One region of the Streptomyces sp. NPDC037242 genome, then DNA from elsewhere that is predicted to be linked to it. Evidence: riboswitches for the same ligand, from Rfam matches in the RefSeq annotation. Region 1 holds a riboswitch; the other holds the start of a gene.
What was found. A riboswitch is a leader RNA that binds a small molecule or an ion and turns the genes downstream of it on or off. The one in region 1 is predicted to bind glycine.
Positions count from the first base shown of each region.

Region 2: it holds a riboswitch for glycine, as region 1 does, so the genes downstream of both, gcvP (aminomethyl-transferring glycine dehydrogenase) here and gcvT (glycine cleavage system aminomethyltransferase GcvT) in region 1, are expected to answer to the same signal.

Region 1 covers NZ_JBVJUY010000032.1:79,715-90,602, forward strand. The annotation lists gene ACZ7GJ_RS30365 (ABC transporter ATP-binding protein) at 1-464, opposite strand, end outside; gene ACZ7GJ_RS30370 (ABC transporter ATP-binding protein) at 497-1,591, opposite strand; gene ACZ7GJ_RS30375 (ABC transporter permease) at 1,588-2,586, opposite strand; gene ACZ7GJ_RS30380 (ABC transporter substrate-binding protein) at 2,731-4,509, opposite strand; gene ACZ7GJ_RS30385 (ABC transporter permease) at 4,608-5,603, opposite strand; gene ACZ7GJ_RS30390 (enhanced serine sensitivity protein SseB C-terminal domain-containing protein) at 6,034-6,774, opposite strand; gene ACZ7GJ_RS30395 (enhanced serine sensitivity protein SseB) at 6,858-7,592, opposite strand; gene ACZ7GJ_RS30400 (AAA family ATPase) at 7,680-8,348, opposite strand; glycine riboswitch at 8,520-8,623, shown strand; gene gcvT (glycine cleavage system aminomethyltransferase GcvT) at 8,804-9,919, shown strand; gene gcvH (glycine cleavage system protein GcvH) at 10,000-10,383, shown strand; gene glyA (serine hydroxymethyltransferase) at 10,400-10,888, shown strand, end outside.
Region 2 covers NZ_JBVJUY010000058.1:2,727-13,614, forward strand. The annotation lists gene ACZ7GJ_RS37405 (mannose-1-phosphate guanyltransferase) at 1-626, shown strand, start outside; gene ACZ7GJ_RS37410 (DUF881 domain-containing protein) at 741-1,652, shown strand; gene ACZ7GJ_RS37415 (small basic family protein) at 1,649-1,981, shown strand; gene ACZ7GJ_RS37420 (DUF881 domain-containing protein) at 1,987-2,820, shown strand; gene ACZ7GJ_RS37425 (FHA domain-containing protein) at 3,305-3,847, shown strand; gene ftsR (transcriptional regulator FtsR) at 3,868-4,641, shown strand; gene ACZ7GJ_RS37435 (bifunctional nuclease family protein) at 4,739-5,212, shown strand; gene ACZ7GJ_RS37440 (MerR family transcriptional regulator) at 5,432-6,070, shown strand; gene ACZ7GJ_RS37445 (DNA polymerase IV) at 6,189-7,703, shown strand; gene ACZ7GJ_RS37450 (PRC-barrel domain-containing protein) at 7,700-8,068, opposite strand; glycine riboswitch at 8,182-8,280, shown strand; gene gcvP (aminomethyl-transferring glycine dehydrogenase) at 8,478-10,888, shown strand, end outside.

The DNA.
Region 1 (10,888 bases):
CCCACCAGCGACAGCAGCCGCTGGACCTCCGCCTTGATGCCGCCCTCGGGGGTGACCTTCTGGAGCTTGAACGGGGCGCCGACGATGGTGCCCACCGTGTGGCGCGGGTTCAGGGAGCCGTACGGGTCCTGGAAGATCATCTGCACGTCGCGGCGCATCGGCCGCATGCCGGCCACACCGAGGTGCGTGATGTCCTTGCCCTCGAACTCCACCGTGCCGCCGGTCGGTTCGAGCAGGCGCGTGATCAGCCGGCCCATGGTCGACTTGCCGCAGCCGGACTCGCCGACGATGCCGAGGGTCTCACCGCGGCGGACGTCGAAGTCGATGCCGTCCACGGCCTTGACCGCACCGGCCTGGCGGCGCAGCAGGCCCTTGGTGATCGGGAAGTGCTTGGTCAGGCCGGTGACCTTGAGCAGCACCTCGCGGGAATCGTCCGAGGGCGAGTCCGAGGCCTGTGCGGGGATGACGGCTGTTTCCGTCTTCTTGATGTCGTCGCTCACAGCTTCGGCGCAATCTCTTCGGTCCAGATCCGGGTCCGCTCCTCCTGCGACATGTGGCAGGCGGACCAGTGGCGGCTGTCGTCCTCCGTGAGCTCGGGCCGCACCGTGCGCGTCACGTTGTCCTTGGGCACGTCGGCGTACGGGCAGCGCGGGTTGAAGGCGCAGCCGCTCGGGATGTTGATGAGGCTGGGCGGCGAGCCCTTGACCGGGATGAGGCGCTCGGTCTGGTCGCGGTCGATGCGCGGCATCGAGCCCAGCAGGCCCCAGGTGTAGGGGTGGCGGGGCTCGTAGAAGACCTTCTCGGCGGTGCCCCGCTCGACGCACCGGCCGCCGTACATCACGAGGAGTTCGTCGGCCATCTCGGCGACCACGCCGAGGTCGTGCGTGATCATGATGACCGCGGAGCCGAACTCCTGCTGGAGGTCGCGGATGAGGTCGAGGATCTGCGCCTGGACGGTGACGTCCAGTGCGGTCGTCGGCTCGTCCGCGATGAGCAGCTCCGGGTTGTTGACCAGCGCCATCGCGATCATCGCGCGCTGGCGCATGCCGCCGGAGAACTCGTGCGGGTAGCTGTCGACCCGCTTGTGGGGCTCGGGGATGCCGACGCGGTCGAGGAGTTCGACGGCCCGCTTGAGGGCCACCTTCTTGTCGACCTTGTGGTGGACCCGGTAGGCCTCTGCGATCTGCTTGCCGATGGTGAAGTACGGGTGCATCGCGGACAGCGGGTCCTGGAAGATCATCGCGATCTCCCGGCCGCGCAGCTTGCGGACCTCGTCCTCGGGGGCGGAGAGCAGTTCCTTGCCGTTGAGCCAGATCTCGCCGGAGATCTGCGCCCGCTGGCGGCCGTACTGGCCCACGCGGTGCAGGCCCATGATGCCCAGCGAGGTGACCGACTTGCCGGAGCCGGACTCGCCGACGATGCCGAGGGTCTTGCCCTTCTCCAGCGTGAAGGAGAGGCCGTCGACGGACTTGACCAGGCCGTCCTCGGTCGGGAAGTGCACCTTGAGGTCGCGGACTTCGAGGAAGGCGCTGGAGGGCCGGCTCGCGGCGACGGGCTCGTTGAGAGCTCCGGTCTTGGTCAGATCGGTCATGACAGCCTCACTCGGGGGTCGATCACCGCGTACATGAGGTCAACGATGAGGTTCGCCGCGACGACGAAGAAGGCGGAGATCAGGGTGATGCCGAGGATGACCGGCAGATCGTGCTCGCTGATCGCGCGGACGGCGCTGTAGCCGAGGCCGTGCAGCGAGAACGTGTACTCGGTCAGCACCGCGCCGCCCATCAGGGCGCCGAGGTCCAGGCCGAGGACGGTCAGGATGGGGGTCATCGTGGAGCGCATGGCGTGCTTGCCGATGACGACGGGTTCCGTCAGCCCCTTGGCGCGGGCGGTGCGGATGTAGTCCTCGTTGAGGACCTCCAGCATGGTCGCCCGGGTGAGCCGCGCGTACATCGCCGCGTAGAGGAAGGCGAGCGAGACCCACGGCAGGATCATGCCGTTGAACCACTTGCCCGGGTCGTCGGCGAAGGTCGCCTCGGGGCGCCCGAACCAGCCGAGCTGGTCGGAGAAGAGGGCGATGGCGAGCATGCCCGTGAAGTAGATGGGGAGGGAGACGCCGGCGAGGGCGATGCCCATGGCCGAACGGTCCAGGACCGTACCGCGCTTGAGGGCGGAGATGACGCCGGTGGCGACACCGCCGATGACCCAGAGCACGACGGCTCCCGCGGCGAGCGAGAGGGTGACCGGCAGCCAGTCCAGCAGCAGCGGCCAGACCTCCTGCTCGGTCTTGAAGGAGTAGCCGAAGCAGGGCGCGGCGCATTGCGTGACGTCGGAGCCGTTGGCGTACGTGCGACCCGCCACCAGCCCGACGACGAACTTGCCGAACTGGACGAGGATCGGGTCGTCGAGACCCATCTTCTGCCGGATGCCCTCGATCGCGGCGGGGTCGGACTGCTTGCCGACGAAGTACAGGGCCGGATCCGTCCCGATCATCTTCGGGAAGAGGAAGAAGATTCCGAAGGTCACCAACGAGATGACCAACAGCATGACGATGACGGCGAAGATCCGTCGGGTGAGATATGCAAGCACTGCGCTCGGCCTGGCTGCGGCCCGGGGGCGCCCTCTTCTGGAGAGCGCCCCCAGGCCGTAACCGCGGCCATCACCTGCCCTTCGTGCCTAGCGGGTGTGGCACCGGAACACTGGAAACCGGAACTGGACCTTGTCTGACGGGTGTTACTTGGTGACGCCGAGGGACGCGTAGTCGTAGCGGCCGTTGTAGGCGTCGGAGGTGTAGGCGTTCGTCAGACGGCTGGAGCGCCAGGTGATCGTCTTGTCGTAGACGAAGGGAAGGTAGACCGCGGCCTCGGAGACCTTCTGGTTCATCTTCTTGTAGATCTCGCCGGCCTTGGCCGGGTCGGTCTCCGCGATGGCGTCGTCGAAGAGCTTGTTGATCGCCGGGTCGTTCAGCTCGGAGAAGTTGTTGTTGCCGCTCTGCAGGATGAAGCGACCGTCGACCAGCGGCTGGGAGAAGCCCTGACCGGTCGGGAAGTCGGCACCCCAGCCCATGATGATGATGCCGTAGTTCTTCTCCTTGACGACCTTCGGCGAACCGATGATGCCGGAGGTCTGGGCGCCGTCGAACTGGTCGACGTCAGCCTCGATGCCGACCTGCTTCAGGGCGTTCTGGAGCGAGACCGCGGTGGCGACCTCGACCGGCTTGTTGTTGCGGACCGCGATGGTGGTCTTGAAGCCGCTCTCCTTGCCACAGGCCTTCAGGGCGGCCTTGGCCTTCTCGAGGTTCGGCTTGCCGTCGTTCGTCAGGACCTCGTACGGGTCGTACGCGCCGTCGGAGCCCTTGATCCCGAGCGGGAGCATGTTGGGGGCGATGTCGCCACCGGCCTGCGGGCCGCCGCGGGCGGTCTGCAGGGACTTGTGGTCGGCCGCGTAGATGACGGCCTTGCGGCAGTCGATGTTGTCGAACGGCGCGACGGTCTGCGGCATGACGGCGTACCGGATGAAGCCGGTCTGGCCGTTGTCCAGGTTGCCCTTGTGGTCCTTCAGCGCGGTGGCGCGGGCCGCCTGGCCGATGCCGGTCGCGTTGATGTCCAGGTCGAACTCGCCGTTCATCAGACGCTTGTCCATGTCGTCCGCGTTCGCCATGAACGTGACCGAGATGGTGTCCGGGAGCGCCTTGCGGATGGTGTCCGACTCGGGCTTGTAGTTCGTGTTGCGCGAGAGCTTCATGCTCTTGTTGGGCTCGTACGAGTCGATCTTGTACGGGCCGTTGGAGAAGGGCTTCAGGCCGTACTTGGCCGCGGTGTCCTTCTCCTGCTTGACCGGGCTCGCCGCCGGCATGGCCAGCATCTGCTCGAAGTCGCCGTTGGGCTGCGGAAGCTTGAAGATGATGGTCTTCGCGTCCGGGGTCTCGATCGCCTTGAGGCCGAGCTTGTCCGGGGCGGTGTCCTTGTACGGGCCCGGGTACTCGGTCTTCGGGTCGAGGACCTGCATCAGGTAGACCGGGCCGCCGGAGATGACGTCCTGGGCCCAGGTGCGCTCGATGCCGTACTTCACGTCCTGGGCGGTGACGGGGGTGCCGTCCTCCCAGGTCACGTTGTCCTTGAGGGTGTACTTGTAGGTCTTGCCGCCGTCGCTGATCTCGGCCTTGGCGGTGGCGAGGTCGGGAACGAGGTCCGTGCTCTGCTCACCGGGGGCGGCCTTGTAGCTGACCAGCTGGCGCGCGTAGTAGCGGGAGAAGTCCCACATGAAGCCGTAGTAGCCGCGCTGCGGGTCCCACGAGTCGGCTTCCTGGGTACCGACGAACTTGAGCTCGCCACCCTTCGTGTCCGACGCGTTGGCGACCTTGCCGATACCGGCGTTGAAGCCGGACGCGCCGGCGGGCTTCGCGTCCTTCTTGTCTTCGCCTCCGCCACAGGCGGTCGCGGTCAGCATGGCGGCGAGCACGACGGCCGTGCCAGCGGCAAGCCTGCGCTTCGACGTGCGATGGGTAGTCACGATGCTCGCAACCCTCCGTTGTAGTTCCGGTGAACTGGTGTACTCACGGCTCGAAGCGCGAAGCTCGATACCGGGATCTGGGGTGACCTGCAAGGCTGCTAGCGGGAACCCTTCGGGTCGAGGGCGTCGCGGACGCCGTCGCCGAAGAGGTTGAAGGCCAGCACGGTGATGAAGATCGCCACGCCGGGGAAGATCATGAAGAGCGGATCGTCCTCGTAGGTCCGCACCGCCGTGGAGAGGGTCTCTCCCCAGGACGGCGTGGGCGGCTTGACGCCGACTCCGAGGAAGCTCAGGGCGGCCTCGGTCAGCACGTTGGTGGGGATCATCAGCGTCGAGTAGACGGTGATGGGCGCCACCAGGTTCGGAAGCAGTTCGCGGAAGAGGATGTACGCGCGGCCGGCACCGAGGCTGCGGGCGGCTTCGACGTATTCGCGCTCGCGCAGTGACAGGGTCTGCCCGCGGACGATGCGGCCGATGTACGGCCAGCCGAAGAAGCCGATGACCAGCACCAGCACGGCGATGCGCAGGCCCGACCCCTCGAAGCCCCACAGCTTGCTGGGGATCACGGAGATCAGCGCGATGATGAACAGCAGCTGCGGGAAGGCCAGCAGCAGGTCCATGACGCGGCTGATGGCCGCGTCGACCCAGCCGCCGAAGTAGCCGGCGATGATGCCGAAGATGGTGCCCAGCGAGACCGCCACGAAGGCGGACAGGAAGGCCACCAGGAGCGAGATCCGGGCGCCGTAGACGATCCGGCTGAAGACGTCGCGGCCGTTGACCGGCTCGATGCCCAGCAGGAAGTCGCCGCTCATGCCGCCGCGGGGGCCGGCCGGCAGGCCGAGCAGCGGGTCCAGCAGGTCCTCGTGCAGCTCCTCCGGCGGGTGCCCGAGGAGTTTGACGATCAACGGCGCGAAGACCGCGACGAGGATCAGCAGGAGCACGATGACACCGCCGGCCAGGGCGACCTTGTCACGCTTGAGCCGGAGCCAGGCGATCTTCCACGGTGAGCGCCCCTCGATCGCCTTCTGCGGCAGTTCGGGGGCGGCCACGGCCGCGGGCTCGGCCGCGCTGGTGTCGTGCAGTGGTGCCGTCATCGTGGTGGGGACCCCTCTCGGCCGACGGTGGCCGGCCAATGCCCGCCGCTGTGGCGGCTTGGTTCTTTCGGCGTCGCGGATGGTGCGATTGACGCGAATTGCGCCTGAAGTGCACGTGAAGAGCCAGTGCTTGTGGGATTGACCGGCCTTCGGTGGGGGGAGTCTTCAACGGCCTCACGAGCAGCCGCCAGACCTGCCGGGGATGTGATGCGCAACCGTGATCTGCGCCTGCACCTTCCGTTATCCGAACGGCTGGTTCTGGTCAGCGGTGAAAGACGGTCCGTACCGCGCGGAACGGACATCGTGCCCAAGTGCCATTTCGGGGCCTCTACTTGGGCGGATTCCCTGGATAACGCCGAAGGCCGCACCGGAGGGGACCGGTACGGCCTTCGGACGAGATGTCTCAATATGCGGTCATGCCGCCGCGCAGTCAGTACGACGGGGCCTGGCCCTCGCGGTCGTAGAACGGCCGGGTCTGCGCGCGCAGCCACATCGCCACGGGGTCGTGCTCGTCCGCCAGCGCCACCGTGCACACCGGCACCCCCTCCGGCACCGCGCCGACCGACTGGCGCATCATCTCGCGTACGGACTCCAGCGCGGGCGCGGAGGCGTCGTACAGGTCGAGCCCCACCGCGAGGTACGGGGAGCCCAGCGCGGGCTGCACCCAGGCGCGCCGCAGCGAGCGCACGGCGGGGGTGCGGTGCGCGTGCTGGGTGAGCAGCCCGTAGAACTGCGGGAGCTCGATGGCGGGTTCGGACAGCCGCAGCGGTCCGGCCGGCATCCGGTCCAGGCCGGTCGCGATCCGGCGCAGGTCGGCCCACGGAATGCCGACGCCGCCGCCCTGGGCGTGCGGATTGAGCCACAGCCCCCAGCGGTCGGGGTACAGGGCGCGGGCGATGTCCCGGCCGGTGACCACTTCGTAGCCGCGGTTCCAGCCGCTGGCGGCCAGTTCCTGCGGGGAGGTGACGCAGGGCGCGTAGCCCAGGCCCTCCACCTCCATGCCCGCGTACTGGGCGTCCGGGGAACCCGGCTGCCCCTGCCAGAGCAGCATCCACAGCCGGCCCTCGGCGAGGGCGTGCAGGAGTGACTCGTAGCTCTCATAGCGCCCGGGAGTCACCTGGCGCAGCATGTGCTCGACCTGCCCGGCCGCGGCCGTGCCTGACGCACTCACCCGGTACCCCTCTTCGTCCGCCCGTCGTCCACGCGTGCCCAGGCCACGCGTGCGGCCAGGAGATGTAACCAGCTTAATCGGGTCTACGGCAGGTAGAAGGGGCGTACGCGCGTAACGATGAAGTCCGTCACCGGGTCCTGGACCGCGTCCAGGAGGATCAACTGCACGGGCCAGGGCGCCGGGACACGGGCCAGGGCCCGGCCCAGGGCGTCCATCGGGGCGTTTCGCATCTCGGGCTCCCATCCCACCAGCTGGACACCGATGTAGAGCTCCGGCGCCCCGCCCTCGACGCTGGCGAAGCAGCGCGAGGCGGAGGCGACCACGCCGGTGGCCCGGAACTCCTCGGCGGCGGCGGCCAGGAAGTCGACCGGGTCGTCCTGCCAGTCGGGCTCGTAGAGCCGCACCCGGCCGCCGGAGGCGGTCCCGTCGAGCGGGGTCCGTCCGATGCGGCAGAGCTCCGCGACGGCGGGCGGGGGCAGCGGGACGCCGACCGCGCCCTCGGGGTTCACCGCGATGCCGAGCTGCGGGGGCAGGCCGCGGGCGAACTCGACGGCGGGGGCGACGGCGAAGTCCATGGCGGGGCCGACGCAGACGCGGAACTGCGCCTCGGAGCTGTAGACCGGGACGTACGCCGCGCCGGCGATCTCCATGGTGGGCAGGGAGAGGGAGGCGCGGTCGGGTCCGCCGCCGGCGGGCAGCGGAACCCATACGCGGCTGCGTCCGAGCACCTCCAGGATCCGCGCCCCGGCGTCCGCCTGGCCCAGCGCCGCCCCGAGCACCTGCTCCAGCTCATTGTCCGGCCAGCCGCCGCTGTGCATGTGCCCTGCCTCCGTGTGGGTCGCTGTGTGTCGCCCCGAGGCTATCGGCCGCGGCCGCCCCGCCGCGTCCCGGACCCCGGGCGGCGGTCAGCCGTGGAAGCCGATGCGGGTCACCGCGGCGGCCGAGCGGCGGTCCAGGAGGACCACCGAGGCGCAGCCCGCGGGAGGGCGGCCCGCCTCGGCCTCGCGCAGCAGCCGCGACACGGCGCCGCGGTGCCGGGCGAAGGCGTACGCCGATACGCCCCGGCCCCGCGCGGCCTGGCCGGACAGCGCCTCCTCGGGGGTGGTGTCCAGCAGCAGCAGGTGCAGCGCCCGGCCCCGGCGGCGCGCGGCCGCGGCGAGCAGGCCCCGTACCCAGCTCTGGGTACCGCAGTCGTGGACGACCACGGACGCGCCGGAGCTCAGGGCCCGCCACAGCCCCCAGTAGTGCGCGGCGCGCACCAGCGGCCGGTACACCGCGTACGGCAGCGCCCGCGGCATGCGCAGCTCCCACCGCTCGCGGGCGTCCTGGGAGTCGATGCCGCCGCCCTCCGCGGCCCGCTTGATCAGCGTGCTCTTGCCGCCGCCGGGCAGGCCGGAGACCACCACGATGTCGCCCGCGGCGAAGCCGAGCCGCTGCGGCCCGCGCACCCCGGGGCCGCGCAGGTCCCGTACCGGCCCGGCCGCCTCGCACGCGTCGCGCACCCGGCCGCGCTGCGCCGGAACCCCCGCCACGGCCCCGGTCGCCGCCAGTGCTCCGAATCTCCGCACAGTGATCGCCTCCCCCGAATCGGGCTCCTGGGGAGCCCCATGCCCACTGAGTGTAAAGAGACGGTAATCCGGCGGCCCCGGTTCCGGTCCGTACGCTCTTTCGACCCCCCAGCGCCAATCGGCGCCGCACCGTGCAATGATGTGCGCCATCTGGACACCAACTGCATACCGGCCGCTTGAATCCGCGCGGGAGAGTCCCGGCACGCCGCAAGGCCGTGTCCGGGCGCCGAAGGAGCAAGTACCTCCCTTGAATCTCTCAGGCCCCGTACCGCGTGGATGAGGCAGATCTGAAAAGCGAGCCGCGCCTTTCGTCCCCGTGACACCGGCGTGCGCTCCACCCAAGGTGCAAGCCGACGAATCCCCGTGAACGGGGGAACTCTCGGCGAACCTCTCAGGTTCCGATGACAGATGGGGAGGATCCTCCTCGTCATGTCATGCCCTGGGACCCGGGAGCCACACCCATGAGCACTGCCCCCCGTCTGACCGCCCTCGATGCTCTGCACCGCTCGCTCGGTGCGACCATGACCGACTTCGCGGGCTGGGACATGCCCCTGCGGTACGCCAGCGAGCGCGACGAGCACAACGCGGTCCGCACGAAGGCCGGCCTGTTCGACCTCTCCCACATGGGCGAGATCACCCTGACCGGCCCGGAGGCCGTCAAGGTCCTCGACTACGCGCTGGTCGGCAACATCTCCACCGTCGGCGTGGGACGCGCCCGGTACACGCACATCTGCCAGGAGGACGGCGGGATCGTCGACGACCTGATCGTCTACCGCCTGGGCGAGACCGAGTACATGGTCGTCGCCAACGCATCGAACGCCCAGGTCGTGCTGGACGCGATCACCGAGCGCGCCGCCGGCTTCGACGCCGAGGTCCGCGACGACCGCGACGCGTACGCCCTGATCGCCGTCCAGGGCCCCGAGTCCCCCGGCATCCTGGCCTCGCTGACCGACGCCGACCTGGACGGTCTGAAGTACTACGCCGGCCTGCCCGGCACGGTGGCCGGGGTGCCCGCGCTGATCGCGCGTACGGGCTACACCGGCGAGGACGGCTTCGAGCTGTTCGTCTCCCCCGAGCACGCCGTGGAGCTGTGGCAGGCCCTGACCAAGGCCGGCGAGGGCGTCGGCCTGGTCCCGGCCGGCCTGTCCTGCCGCGACACCCTGCGCCTGGAAGCGGGCATGCCGCTGTACGGGCACGAGCTGACCACCTCCCTCACCCCGTTCGACGCGGGTCTGGGCCGGGTCGTGAAGTTCGAGAAGGAGGGCGACTTCGTGGGCCGCGCCGCCCTGGAGGCCGCCGCCGAGCGCGCCGAGTCCAACCCGCCGCGCAAGCTGGTCGGCCTGATCGCCGAGGGCCGCCGCGTCCCGCGCGCCGGCTTCCCCGTCGTGGCCGACGGCCAGGTCATCGGCGAGGTCACCTCGGGCGCCCCGTCCCCGACGCTGGGCAAGCCGATCGCGATGGCGTACGTCGACGCGGCGCACGCCGCGCCCGGCACCTCCGGCGTCGGCGTGGACATTCGCGGTACGCATGAGGCGTACGAGGTCGTGGCCCTGCCGTTCTACAAGCGGCAGAAGTAGCGCCCGTACGCCGTACCGGCCGTCTCACTCCGCAAGACCACCGTTCGTATCCACTCCCCCGCATCCAGGAGAATCAGGTCATGAGCAACCCCCAGCAGCTGCGTTACACCAAGGAGCACGAGTGGCTGTCGGACGCCGTGGACGGCGTCGCGACGGTCGGCATCACGGAGTTCGCGGCCAACGCGCTCGGTGACGTCGTCTACGCCCAGCTCCCCGCGGTCGGCGACACCGTGACCGAGGGCGAGACCTGTGGCGAGCTGGAGTCGACCAAGTCGGTCAGCGACCTGTACTCCCCCGTCTCCGGTGAGATCGTCGAGTTCAACCAGGACGTCGTGGACGACCCGGCCCTGGTGAACTCCGCCCCGTTCGAGGGTGGCTGGCTGTTCAAGGTGCGTCTCTCGGAGGAGCCGAAGGACGTGCTGACGGCCGACGAGTACGCCGCGCTCACCCACTCCGACAACTGAGTCCCAGGGGAACCTGATGTCCGTTCTGAACACCCCCCTCCACGAGCTCGACCCCGATGTCGCCGCCGCCGTCGACGCCGAGCTCGTGCGCCAGCAGTCGACCCTGGAAATGATCGCGTCGGAGAACTTCGCTCCGGTCGCCGTCATGGAGGCCCAGGGCTCGGTCCTGACCAACAAGTACGCCGAGGGCTACCCCGGCCGCCGCTACTACGGCGGCTGCGAGCACGTCGACGTGGTCGAGCAGATCGCGATCGACCGCATCAAGGCGCTGTTCGGCGCCGAGGCCGCGAACGTCCAGCCGCACTCCGGTGCGCAGGCCAACGCCGCCGCGATGTTCGCACTGCTGAAGCCGGGCGACACGATCATGGGCCTGAACCTGGCCCACGGCGGTCACCTGACCCACGGCATGAAGATCAACTTCTCCGGCAAGCTCTACAACGTGGTCCCGTACCACGTCGACGAGACCGGCGAGGTCGACATGGCCGAGGTCGAGCGCCTCGCCAAG
Region 2 (10,888 bases), on a different contig from region 1:
GGATCTCCCTGGTGGACGAGCGCGGGCGGATCATCGAGGACGACCGGGCGCTGCTGGTGCTGCTGGACCTGGTGGCCGCGGAGAAGCGCAGCGGCAAGGTGGCGCTGCCGGTGACCACGACCCGTATCGCCGAGCAGGTGGCGGCGTACCACGGGACGCAGGTGGAGTGGACGACCACCTCGCCCGACGACCTGACCCGGGTGGGCCGGGCGGAGAACACCATCTTCGGCGGGGACGGCAGGGGCGGGTTCATCGTCCCGGAGTTCAGCAGTGTCTTCGACGGGGCGGCGGCCTTCGTGCAGCTGATCGGGCTGGTGGCGCGCACGCAGCTCACGCTGAGCCAGATCGATGCCCGGATCCCGCGCGCGCACGTGCTCAAGCGGGACGTGCCGACGCCGTGGGCGGTGAAGGGGCTCGTCATGCGGCGGGTCGTGGAGGCGGCGGGGGACCGGCAGGTGGACACCACGGACGGGGTACGGGTGGTCGAGGCGGACGGCCGGTGGGCGCTGGTGCTGCCGGACCCGGCGGAAGCCGTCACCCATCTGTGGGCCGAAGGTCCCGATGACACCTCCGCTCAGGCACTGCTCGACGAGTGGGCCGGCGTGGTGGACGGGGCCGGGCACTGAGTGCCGGGCGCGGTATGACGTAGGGGCGCAAGTCCCGCGGGCCGGGTCGGGGGATGCCCCCCCCCCGCCCCGCTCGACGGGTGCATTCGGTATGGGCGGCGCCGACATGCGACGATGTGCGGCATGTCGCAGCCGCCCCACAACCGGAGTTCGGCGCCGCCCGCGCGTCCCGCGCGCCCGGACGCTTCCATGTCGCTGCTGACGCACGTGATGGATCACAGCCTCGACGAGGGCTATGCGGAGGCGACGGCCCGGCGCGAGGCGGAGGGCAAGGCCGGACTGCCGCGCACGCTCAAGGCGAAACTGGCGCTGGGCGCCGGGCTCGTGCTCGCCGCCGCGGTCGTCACGCTGGGCGCGGCGCAGGCCCAGGTGGCCGCGCCGGTGCTGGCCAAGGAGCGGCAGGAGCTGATCGACCGGGTGCAGCGCTCCGACGAGCGTGCCGACGCCCTGGAGCGGGACATCGAGCGGCTGCGCGACGACGTGGCGGACCGCCAGAGTGCGGCGCTCAAGCAGCACGGCGGTGATCAGGGACAGCTGGTGGCGTTGCTGTCCGGGGCCACGGAGGTCCGTGGGCCCGGAATCCGCCTGGTGATCGACGATGCGAAGGGCGCCTCGTCGGGCGGCGGTGGCAAGCCGCGCGAGAGCACGGGTTTCTCGGACACCGGGCGGCTCCGCGACCGGGACATGCAGAAGATCGTCAACGGGCTGTGGCAGTCCGGGGCGGAGGCCGTCTCGATCAACGGACAGCGGCTGACGGCGCTGTCGGCGATCCGGGCCGCCGGTGACGCGATACTGGTCGACAACAGGCCGCTGGTGCCGCCGTACGAAGTGCTGGCGGTCGGTGACAAGAAGCGGCTCGGGACCACGTTCCAGGACTCCGCCGACGGACAGTACCTGCATGTGCTGCAGGAGAGTTACGGGATCCGCTACACCTTGTCCGCAGCGGACGAGGTAAGGCTGCCGGCCGCGTCGAGTCTGACCGTGCGGACAGCCACAGCAGAAGAGCCGAAGAAGGGTGCATCGTGATCGCGGTACTGGGCCTCGTGGCCGGAGTGGTGGTCGGGCTTCTGGTCCGGCCCGAAGTGCCGGCCGTCGTGGAGCCGTATCTGCCGATCGCCGTGGTGGCGGCGCTGGATGCGGTGTTCGGCGGTCTGCGGGCGATGCTGGACGGCATTTTCGTGGACAAGGTCTTCGTGGTGTCGTTCCTGTCGAACGTGGTCGTGGCCGCGCTGATCGTCTTCCTCGGTGACAAGCTGGGCGTGGGTTCGCAGCTGTCGACGGGTGTGGTCGTCGTCCTCGGCATCCGCATCTTCTCCAACGCCGCGGCCATCCGCCGGCACGTCTTCAGGGCGTGATGGGGATGAGTACGCATGACACCCCGCCGCAGGAGCCGAACGTTCCGGAGCAGCCCCTGAGGGGCGAGCCCTCCCGGGCCGGTGGGCCCGTGGGGTCTGCCGGGGCCGACGAGCCCGCGCAGACGGGGCGGCAGCGGCTGGCGGCCGGGCTGTGGCCGCCGCGCGTGAGCCGGGCCCAATTGATCGTCGCGGTGCTGCTGTTCGTCCTGGGGCTGGGGCTGGCCATCCAGGTGCGGTCCAACAGCGACTCCAGCGCGCTGCGCGGGGCGCGTCAGGAGGACCTCGTACGGATCCTCGACGAGCTCGACGGGCGGACCAAGCGCCTGGAGGACGAGAAGTCGAAGCTGGAGGACCAGCGCAAAGAGCTGGAGAACAGCTCCAACCAGGCCGAGGAGGCCCGGAGGCAGACCGTGGAGAAGGAGCGCCAACTCGGCATCCTGGCCGGTACGGTGGCTGCGCAGGGGCCCGGCATCACGCTGAAGATCACCGATGCCAAGAACCAGGTGCGGTCGGACCAGTTGCTGGACACGCTCCAGGAGCTGCGGGCCGCGGGTGCCGAGGCGATCCAGATCAACGGTGTGCGCATCGTGGCCGGCTCGTACTTCTCGGACGAGAGCGGTGGTGTCGGGATCGACGGTAAGAAGATCACACAGCCCTACGAGTTCAAGGTGATCGGCAAGCCGCAGGATCTGGAGCCCGCGCTCAACATCCCGGGCGGTGTCGTGCAGACGTTGGAGAAGGAGCAGGCCACCGTCGCCGTCACACGGTCGGCGAAGATCGTTGTGGATGCCTTGCGGGCTGTGAAGCAGCCTGACTACGCTCGGTCGTCATCGTCGTGATGCGGGACGGACGAGCGGACCGGCCGACGCGGGTAGATGCCTGCGGGGGGTCGGCGCGCCGAAGTCGCGGTGCGTGGTGGAAACTGTCTGGTGGTTACGGACGTTGTGAGAATGTCCGGGTCGGCAGGTGTTGCATTCGGAGTTCGTCCTGCCCCACGGGCGGGTCTGTTTCGGTCAAGGGGAATCGCCCGTGAAGTTGTTTGAGAAGTTGTTCGGCAAGAAGAACCGTGAGGAGAGCGGTGCGGCCAGGCACCGCGCTGGGCACGGAGACGCGGAAGGGCAGGGCGACCGGCCGCTCTTCCGGGACGAGGTCGGCGGGGCGGGTGACATTTCGGGCGCACAGGGCGCGTCGGCTGTTGACCCTGCCGGTACCGGACGCATAGGTTTCGGTGAACCATCAACCTCAAGTGCGGGTGGAGGGTTTGCCCCCGACCCGTATGCCACCAATGCCTCCGCGGGGCACCCGCGGCGCGAGGAGCCGTCCATGTCGGCCGAGCAGATTTGCAGCAGGTGCGGGCACCGCAGCGATGCGGCCAGCCGATTCTGCTCCAACTGCGGTGCGCCGCTGCGGGCGGGCCTGACGCCGGAGCGTGCCTCGGAGACCACGTCCACCATCTCGATCTCGGGCCTCGAGGCCTACGAGGCCGAGGTGTCGGGACAGCAGCACGTGTCGTCCTCGCTCTCCCCCGAGGCCCAGGCCGCGGTGGAAGCACTGCCTCCGGGTTCCGCTCTGCTCATCGTGCGGCGCGGCCCCAACTCCGGAAGCCGTTTCCTTCTGGACGGCGAGCTGACGACGGCCGGCCGGCACCCGCAGAGCGACATCTTCCTGGACGACGTCACCGTCTCCCGGCGCCATGTCGAGTTCCGCCGGAGCCAGGACGGCGGCTTCACCGTCGCCGACGTCGGCAGCCTCAACGGCACGTATGTGAACCGTGAACCGATCGACTCCGTCTCGCTGCACAACGGCGACGAGGTGCAGATCGGCAAGTACCGGCTGGTCTTCTACGCGAGCCTGCGGGGCATCTGACCCTGTCAAGGGAAGGTTCCATGCTGCGTACCCCGACCGGCGGTGCCCCGAAGAGCGGCACCGCCGGCACCGTCGGCCCGGCCGGGCGGCTGGTGAGCATCGGCACGGTGCTGACCATGCTGCGTGACGAGTTCCCCGAGGTCACGATCTCGAAGATCCGCTTCCTGGAGGCGGAGGGGCTCGTCGAGCCCCAGCGCACACCTTCCGGATATCGCAAGTTCAGCACCGACGACGTCGAGCGGCTGGCCCGCATCCTGCGGCTCCAGCGCGACCATTACCTTCCGCTGAAGGTCATCCGCGAGCAGCTCGACGCGCTCGCACGCGGCGAGCAGATCCGTATCCCGGCGCCGACGGCGAACGGAGAAACGGTTGATCCCACGAGCCCTGCCGCCGTCTACGGCGAGGTGGGCCGGGAGCGGCCCACGGTCGCGCGGGTGGGCCGGGCCGAGCTGATGGCCGCGGCGGACGTGGACGAGGTGCAACTCGTCGAGTGGGAGTCGTACGGGCTGCTCACGGAGGCGCCCGGCGGCGGATTCGACGCCGAGGCGGTCACGGTGGCCCGCCTGGTGGCCGATCTGGGGCGGTTCGGGCTGGAGCCGCGCCATCTGCGGGCGATGAAGGCCGCCGCGGACCGGGAGGCGGGCCTGGTGGAGCAGGTCGTGGCCCCGCTGCGCCGGCACCGCAACCCCCAGACCCGGGCGCATGCCGAGGCCACCATGAAGGAGCTCGCGGGGCTCTCCGTACGGCTCCACGAGGCCCTCGTGCAGACGGCTCTCGGGGTCCGGCTGCCCTGAGCTGCGGGGAGCTCGGGGGCTCGCCGGGGGGAGCCCCGGGGGCACCTTGGGGGAGCCCGACTACCCAAACCTGCCGGGCAGGTCCTAGGGTTGCTGTGTGAATGAGCTCGACGTTGTGGGTGTCCGGGTGGAAATGCCCTCGAACCAACCGATCGTGCTCCTGCGTGAAGTGGGAGGCGACCGGTACCTCCCCATCTGGATCGGACCAGGGGAGGCGACCGCCATTGCCTTCGCGCAGCAGGGGATGGCCCCTGCCCGGCCGCTGACGCACGACCTGTTCAAGGACGTGCTGGAGGCGATCGGCGAGGAGCTCACCGAGGTCCGGATCACGGATCTGCGGGAGGGCGTCTTCTACGCGGAGCTCGTCTTCGCCAGCGGGGTCGAGGTGAGCGCGCGGCCTTCCGACGCCATAGCGCTGGCCCTGCGGACGGGGACGCCGATCTACGGCAGTGACGGCGTGCTGGACGACGCCGGAATCGCCATTCCGGACGAGCAGGAGGACGAGGTGGAGAAATTCCGCGAGTTCCTCGACCAGATCTCGCCGGAGGACTTCGGTACCGGGCCGCAGTGAGGTTGTTGCCGGTGGGGCGGCGCCGTGGGGCGCCGGCCTCGGCGTCCTCCGGGCGTCCTCCAGGAAAATTCAGCCCATTCGAGTAGCCTTTCCCCGCAGCGGGGTACGGGAAACCACTCTCAGGGTGATTATCACTCGGCGTGCCGAGTGTGGCGATCGTTGACGCACCCCTGGTGACTGCCTACCTTCAAGGTGGCAGGTCAAGGACGGAGGGTCGGCGTGAGGATCACGGGCGACGGTACGACCGGGGGCACCCCCGCACGGAGTGACGGTGGGCCGTACCCGCTGCACGGCAGTGCGGTGGGGTCCGCGCGCCGTCAGCCGGATTCGACGCCGGTCGGGCCGGTGGGCGGCGAGCCGGCACCCGAGCAGGTCGGATACCGGGGGCCGACGGCGTGCGCCGCGGCCGGCATCACGTACCGGCAGCTCGACTACTGGGCGCGGACCGGCCTGGTGGAGCCGAGCGTGCGTCCCGCGTACGGATCGGGCACGCAGCGGCTGTACAGCTTCCGCGACGTCGTCGTCCTCAAGATCGTCAAGCGCTTCCTGGACACCGGGGTGGCGCTCCAGAACATCCGCACCGCCGTGCAGCACCTGCGCGACCGCGGTTTCTCGGACCTGGAGCGCATGACGCTCATGAGCGACGGCGCCACCGTGTACGAGTGCACGTCGCCGGACCAGGTGGTGAGCCTGCTCCAGGGCGGTCAGGGCGTCTTCGGCATTGCCGTCGGCGTGGTCTGGCGGGACGTGGAGAACGCCCTCTCGCAGCTGCACGGGGAGCGCGTGGACACCGGCGAGACGGTGGTCGGGCACAACCCGGCCGACGAGCTCGCCGCGCGCCGCAACCGGGCCGTCTAGGGGGTGTTTGCCGGGCGTCGCGACGCCGCGGACATCCGTCAGACACCCCCTAGGCCGGGTCCCGGCTCGGCCGGGTCCAGCCGTCGGATTGTCAGTGGCGTGGTGCAGCATCGGTGCTGTGAGAGCCGCGCCGACCATCCTGCACCTGGACATGGACGCCTTCTACGCCGCCGTGGAGCAGGCGGCGAAGCCGAGCCTGCGCGGGAAGGCCGTCATCGTCGGTGGGCTCGGACCGCGCGGGGTCGTCGCGACCGCCTCGTACGAGGCCAGGCGGTTCGGGGTGCACTCGGCGATGCCGACGGCCCAGGCGCGGCGGCTCTGCCCGAACGGCGCCTACCTGATCCCGCGCTTCAGCCTCTACCGGGCGGTCAGCGACGTGGTCATGGCCCTGCTGAGGGAGCTGTCACCGCTGGTGGAGCCGCTCAGCCTGGACGAGGCCTTCGTGGACCTGGAGGCGGGCGGGGTCGCCTTCGACGCGGAGGGCGCGCGGGCGACCGGTGAACGGCTCAGGGCGGACATCCGGGCCGCGACCGGGCTCAGCGGTTCTGTGGGGCTGGCGGGCTCCAAGATGCTGGCCAAGGTGGCCTCGGAGGAGGCCAAGCCGAACGGGCTGCTGCTGATCGAGGTGGGTACGGAGCGCGAGCTGCTCGCGCCGATGTCCGTACGGACCCTGCCGGGGGTGGGGCCGGCCACGGGGGAGCACCTGCGGCGGGCCGGGATCACCACGGTGGGGGAGCTCGCCGAGGCCGGTGAGGACGAGCTGGTCCGGATGGTCGGGCGCTCGCACGGGGTCGGGCTCTACCGGATGGCGCTGGGGCTGGACGAGCGGCCGGTGGTGGCCGAGCGCGATGCGAAATCGGTGTCGGTCGAGGACACCTTCGACGTGGACATCCACGACCGGGTGCGGATCCGCGGCGAGGTGCAGCGGCTCGCGGAGCGGTGCGTGCAGCGGCTGCGGGCGTCCGGGCACTCGGGGCGCACGATCGTGCTGAAGGTGCGCCGCTACGACTTCTCGACACTGACCCGGTCGGAGACCCTGCGCGGGCCGACGGACGACCCGGCGGTGGTGCGGGAGGCGGCCGCGCGGCTGCTGGAGGCGGTGGACACCACGGGCGGGGTGCGGCTGCTGGGGGTGGGGGTGACGGGGCTGGCGGACTACACGCAGGAGGACCTGTTCGCCCAGGCGGCGGCGTCTTCGCTCGCCGCCGAGGCGGACGCGGAGGGGCTCGGGGCGGAGCCCGCGACGGAGCACGGGGCGGAGCACGGGGCGGACGGTTCGCACGGGACCGCCGTAACGGACGGGGCCGGTGCGGCCGGGGGAGTGAACGGGGCCTTTGAGGCCGTTGTCGGCGCCGAGGGGAGGACGGGGGCGGCTCCGGGACCCGGAGGGCCGGAGCCGGCTCCCGAGCGGCGCTGGGCGGCCGGGAGCGACGTCCTGCACGCGGTGTACGGGCCCGGCTGGGTGCAGGGCAGCGGGGTCGGGCGGGTGACCGTCCGCTTCGAGCGGCCCGGCTCGGAGCCGGGCCGGGTGCGCACGTTCCTGGTGGACGACCTCGAGCTGGAGCCGTCCGACCCGCTGCCGCTCGTGGGGGAGGCGGGGGAGGGGCAGGAGGGGGCTCGGGCGGGGTCCTAGGCCGGGTCCTCGCCCGCCAGGCGGCCGAAGTCGCGCTGGAAGTCACTGGGGAGGGCGATGTCCAGGCCGTAGTGGTGGTAGAGCTGGAGCTCCTGTTCGGGGGAGAGGTGGCGGCCGACGCCGAAGTCGGGGGCGTCGCGGATGAGGGAGCGTTCGAAGGGCACCCGCAGGCCGTCGCCCGCCAGCTCGCTCGGTTCCAGGGGGACGAAGGCGTCCCGGCTGAAGAGGCCCGTCCGTACGGCGGCCCATTCGGGGACGCCTGTGGCATCGTCGAGGTAGACCTCGTCAACGGTGCCGATCTTGGTTCCATTGCGGTCGAACGCCTTGCGGCCGATCAGGCTGCGCGGATCGATGTCGGTCTGCACGGTCCCTCCATTTGGTCGCAACTCCTCCGTAATGACTACAAAAGTGCATTTCCGGAGAGGGGGCCACTCGAGGGAGTGCCCAGATCCTCGCTGGTAGGCTGGGTGACGGCTGTTGACCCTGTGCGGGAGAGTCCTCCGAGTGAGCATGACGGAGGCGCCGAAGGAGCAAATCCTCCCCGGAATCTCTCAGGCATACGTACCGCACGCGACGAGGCCACTCTGGAAAGCAGGGGAAGGTGCCGGGCACGCAGTGCCGGCTCCTCCCCTCACCGACGGTGAAAGCCGGAGCTCACGGGCCACCCCCGCGACTCCGGTGAAGCTCTCAGGTTGAGATGACAGAGGGGGAGGCCGTCCGGGTGCCCGCGCCGTGGTGCCCCTCGCAGGTCGTACGACCAGGAGGCCTCCGTACATGACCGCCAACCGCATTCCGCTCTCCCAGCTGGAGCGAGGCATCCCCTTCGAGCAGCGCCACATCGGCCCTGATGCCGAGGCGCAGGCGAAGATGCTCGCCCAGGTCGGCTACGGCTCCCTGGACGAACTGACCGCTGCCGCGGTGCCGGATGTGATCAAGACCGCTGACGCGCTGAACCTGCCCGAGGCGCGCACCGAGGCCGAGGTGCTGGCCGAGCTCCGCCGGCTCGCCGACCGCAACCAGGTCCTGTCCTCCATGATCGGCCTCGGTTACTACGGCACCTTCACGCCGCCGGTGATCCTGCGCAACGTGATGGAGAACCCCGCCTGGTACACGGCGTACACGCCCTACCAGCCGGAGATCTCGCAGGGCCGCCTGGAGGCGCTGCTGAACTTCCAGACGGTCGTCGCCGAGCTGACCGGGCTGCCGACCTCCGGCGCCTCGCTGCTCGACGAGGGCACCGCCGCCGCCGAGGCCATGACCCTGGCCCGCCGCGTGGGCAAGGCCAAGGGCAACGTCTTCCTCATCGACGCCGATGCGCTTCCCCAGACCATCGCCGTGATCGAGACCCGCGCCGAGCCGATCGGCATCGAGGTCGTCGTCGCCGACCTCTCCGACGGCATCCCCGCCGAGATCGCCGAGCGCGGCGTCTACGGCGTCCTGGTCCAGTACCCCGGAGCCTCCGGTGCCGTACGGGACATCAAGCCGGTCATCGACCAGGCGCACGGGCTCGGCGCGATCGTCGCCGTCTCCGCCGACCTGCTGGCGCTGACCCTGCTGACCTCCCCCGGTGAGCTCGGCGCGGACATCGCCGTCGGCACCACCCAGCGCTTCGGCGTGCCCATGGGCTTCGGCGGTCCGCACGCCGGCTACATGGCCGTCCAGGCCAAGCACGCCCGCTCGCTGCCCGGCCGCCTCGTCGGCGTCTCCGTGGACGCGGACGGCAACAAGGCCTACCGCCTCGCGCTCCAGACCCGTGAGCAGCACATCCGCCGTGAGAAGGCCACCAGCAACATCTGCACCGCGCAGGTGCTGCTCGCCGTCATGGCCGGCATGTACGCCGTCTACCACGGTCCGGACGGCCTGCGGACGATCGCCGGCCGCACGCACCGCTACGCCGCGCTGCTGGCCGCCGGTCTGACCGCGGGCGGGGTCGAGGTCGTGCACGGCTCGTACTTCGACACGATCACCGCCCGCGTGCCCGGCCGCGCGGCCGAGGTCGTCGCCGCCGCCCGCGAGGGCGGGGTCAACCTGTACCGGGTCGACGCCGACCTCGTCTCCGTCTCCTGCGACGAGACGACCCTGCGCGCCGACATCGAGGCCGTCTGGGCCGCCTTCGGCGTCACCGCGGACATCGAGGCGCTGGACGCGAGCACCGCGGACGCGCTGCCCGAGGGGCTGCTGCGCTCGGACGCGTACCTGACCCACCCGGTCTTCCACCAGCACCGCTCCGAGACCGCGATGCTGCGCTACCTGCGCAAGCTCTCGGACAAGGACTACGCGCTGGACCGCGGCATGATCCCGCTGGGCTCCTGCACCATGAAGCTCAACGCGACCACCGAGATGGAGCCGGTCACCTGGCCCGAATTCGGCCAGCTGCACCCGTTCGCCCCGGTGGACCAGGCCGAGGGTTACCTCACGCTCATCACCGAGCTGGAGGAACGTCTCTGCGAGGTCACCGGCTACGACAAGGTGTCCATCCAGCCGAACGCCGGCTCCCAGGGTGAGCTCGCCGGTCTGCTCGCGGTCCGTGCGTACCACCGCGCGAACGGCGACGAGCAGCGCACCATCTGCCTCATCCCGTCCTCGGCGCACGGCACCAACGCCGCCAGCGCCGTGATGGCCGGCATGAAGGTCGTCGTCGTCAAGACCGCCGACGACGGCGAGGTGGACGCGGACGACCTGCGCGCCAAGATCGAGCAGTACCGCGACGAGCTCGCCGTGCTGATGATCACCTACCCCTCGACCCATGGTGTGTTCGAGGAGCACGTCGCCGACATCTGCGCCCAGGTGCACGAGGCCGGCGGTCAGGTCTACGTGGACGGCGCCAACCTCAACGCCCTGGTGGGCCTGGCCAAGCCGGGTCACTTCGGCGGCGACGTCTCGCACCTGAACCTGCACAAGACCTTCTGCATCCCGCACGGCGGCGGCGGCCCGGGCGTCGGCCCGGTCGGTGTCCGGGCGCACCTGGCCCCGTACCTGCCGAACCACCCGCTGCAGCCGACCGCCGGCCCGGAGACGGGCGTCGGTCCGATCTCGGCCGCGCCGTGGGGTTCGGCCGGCATCCTGCCGATCTCCTGGTCGTACGTACGCCTGATGGGCGGCGAGGGCCTCAAGCGCGCCACCCAGGTGGCCGTGCTCGGAGCCAACTACATCGCCAAGCGCCTGGAGCCGCACTACCCGGTGCT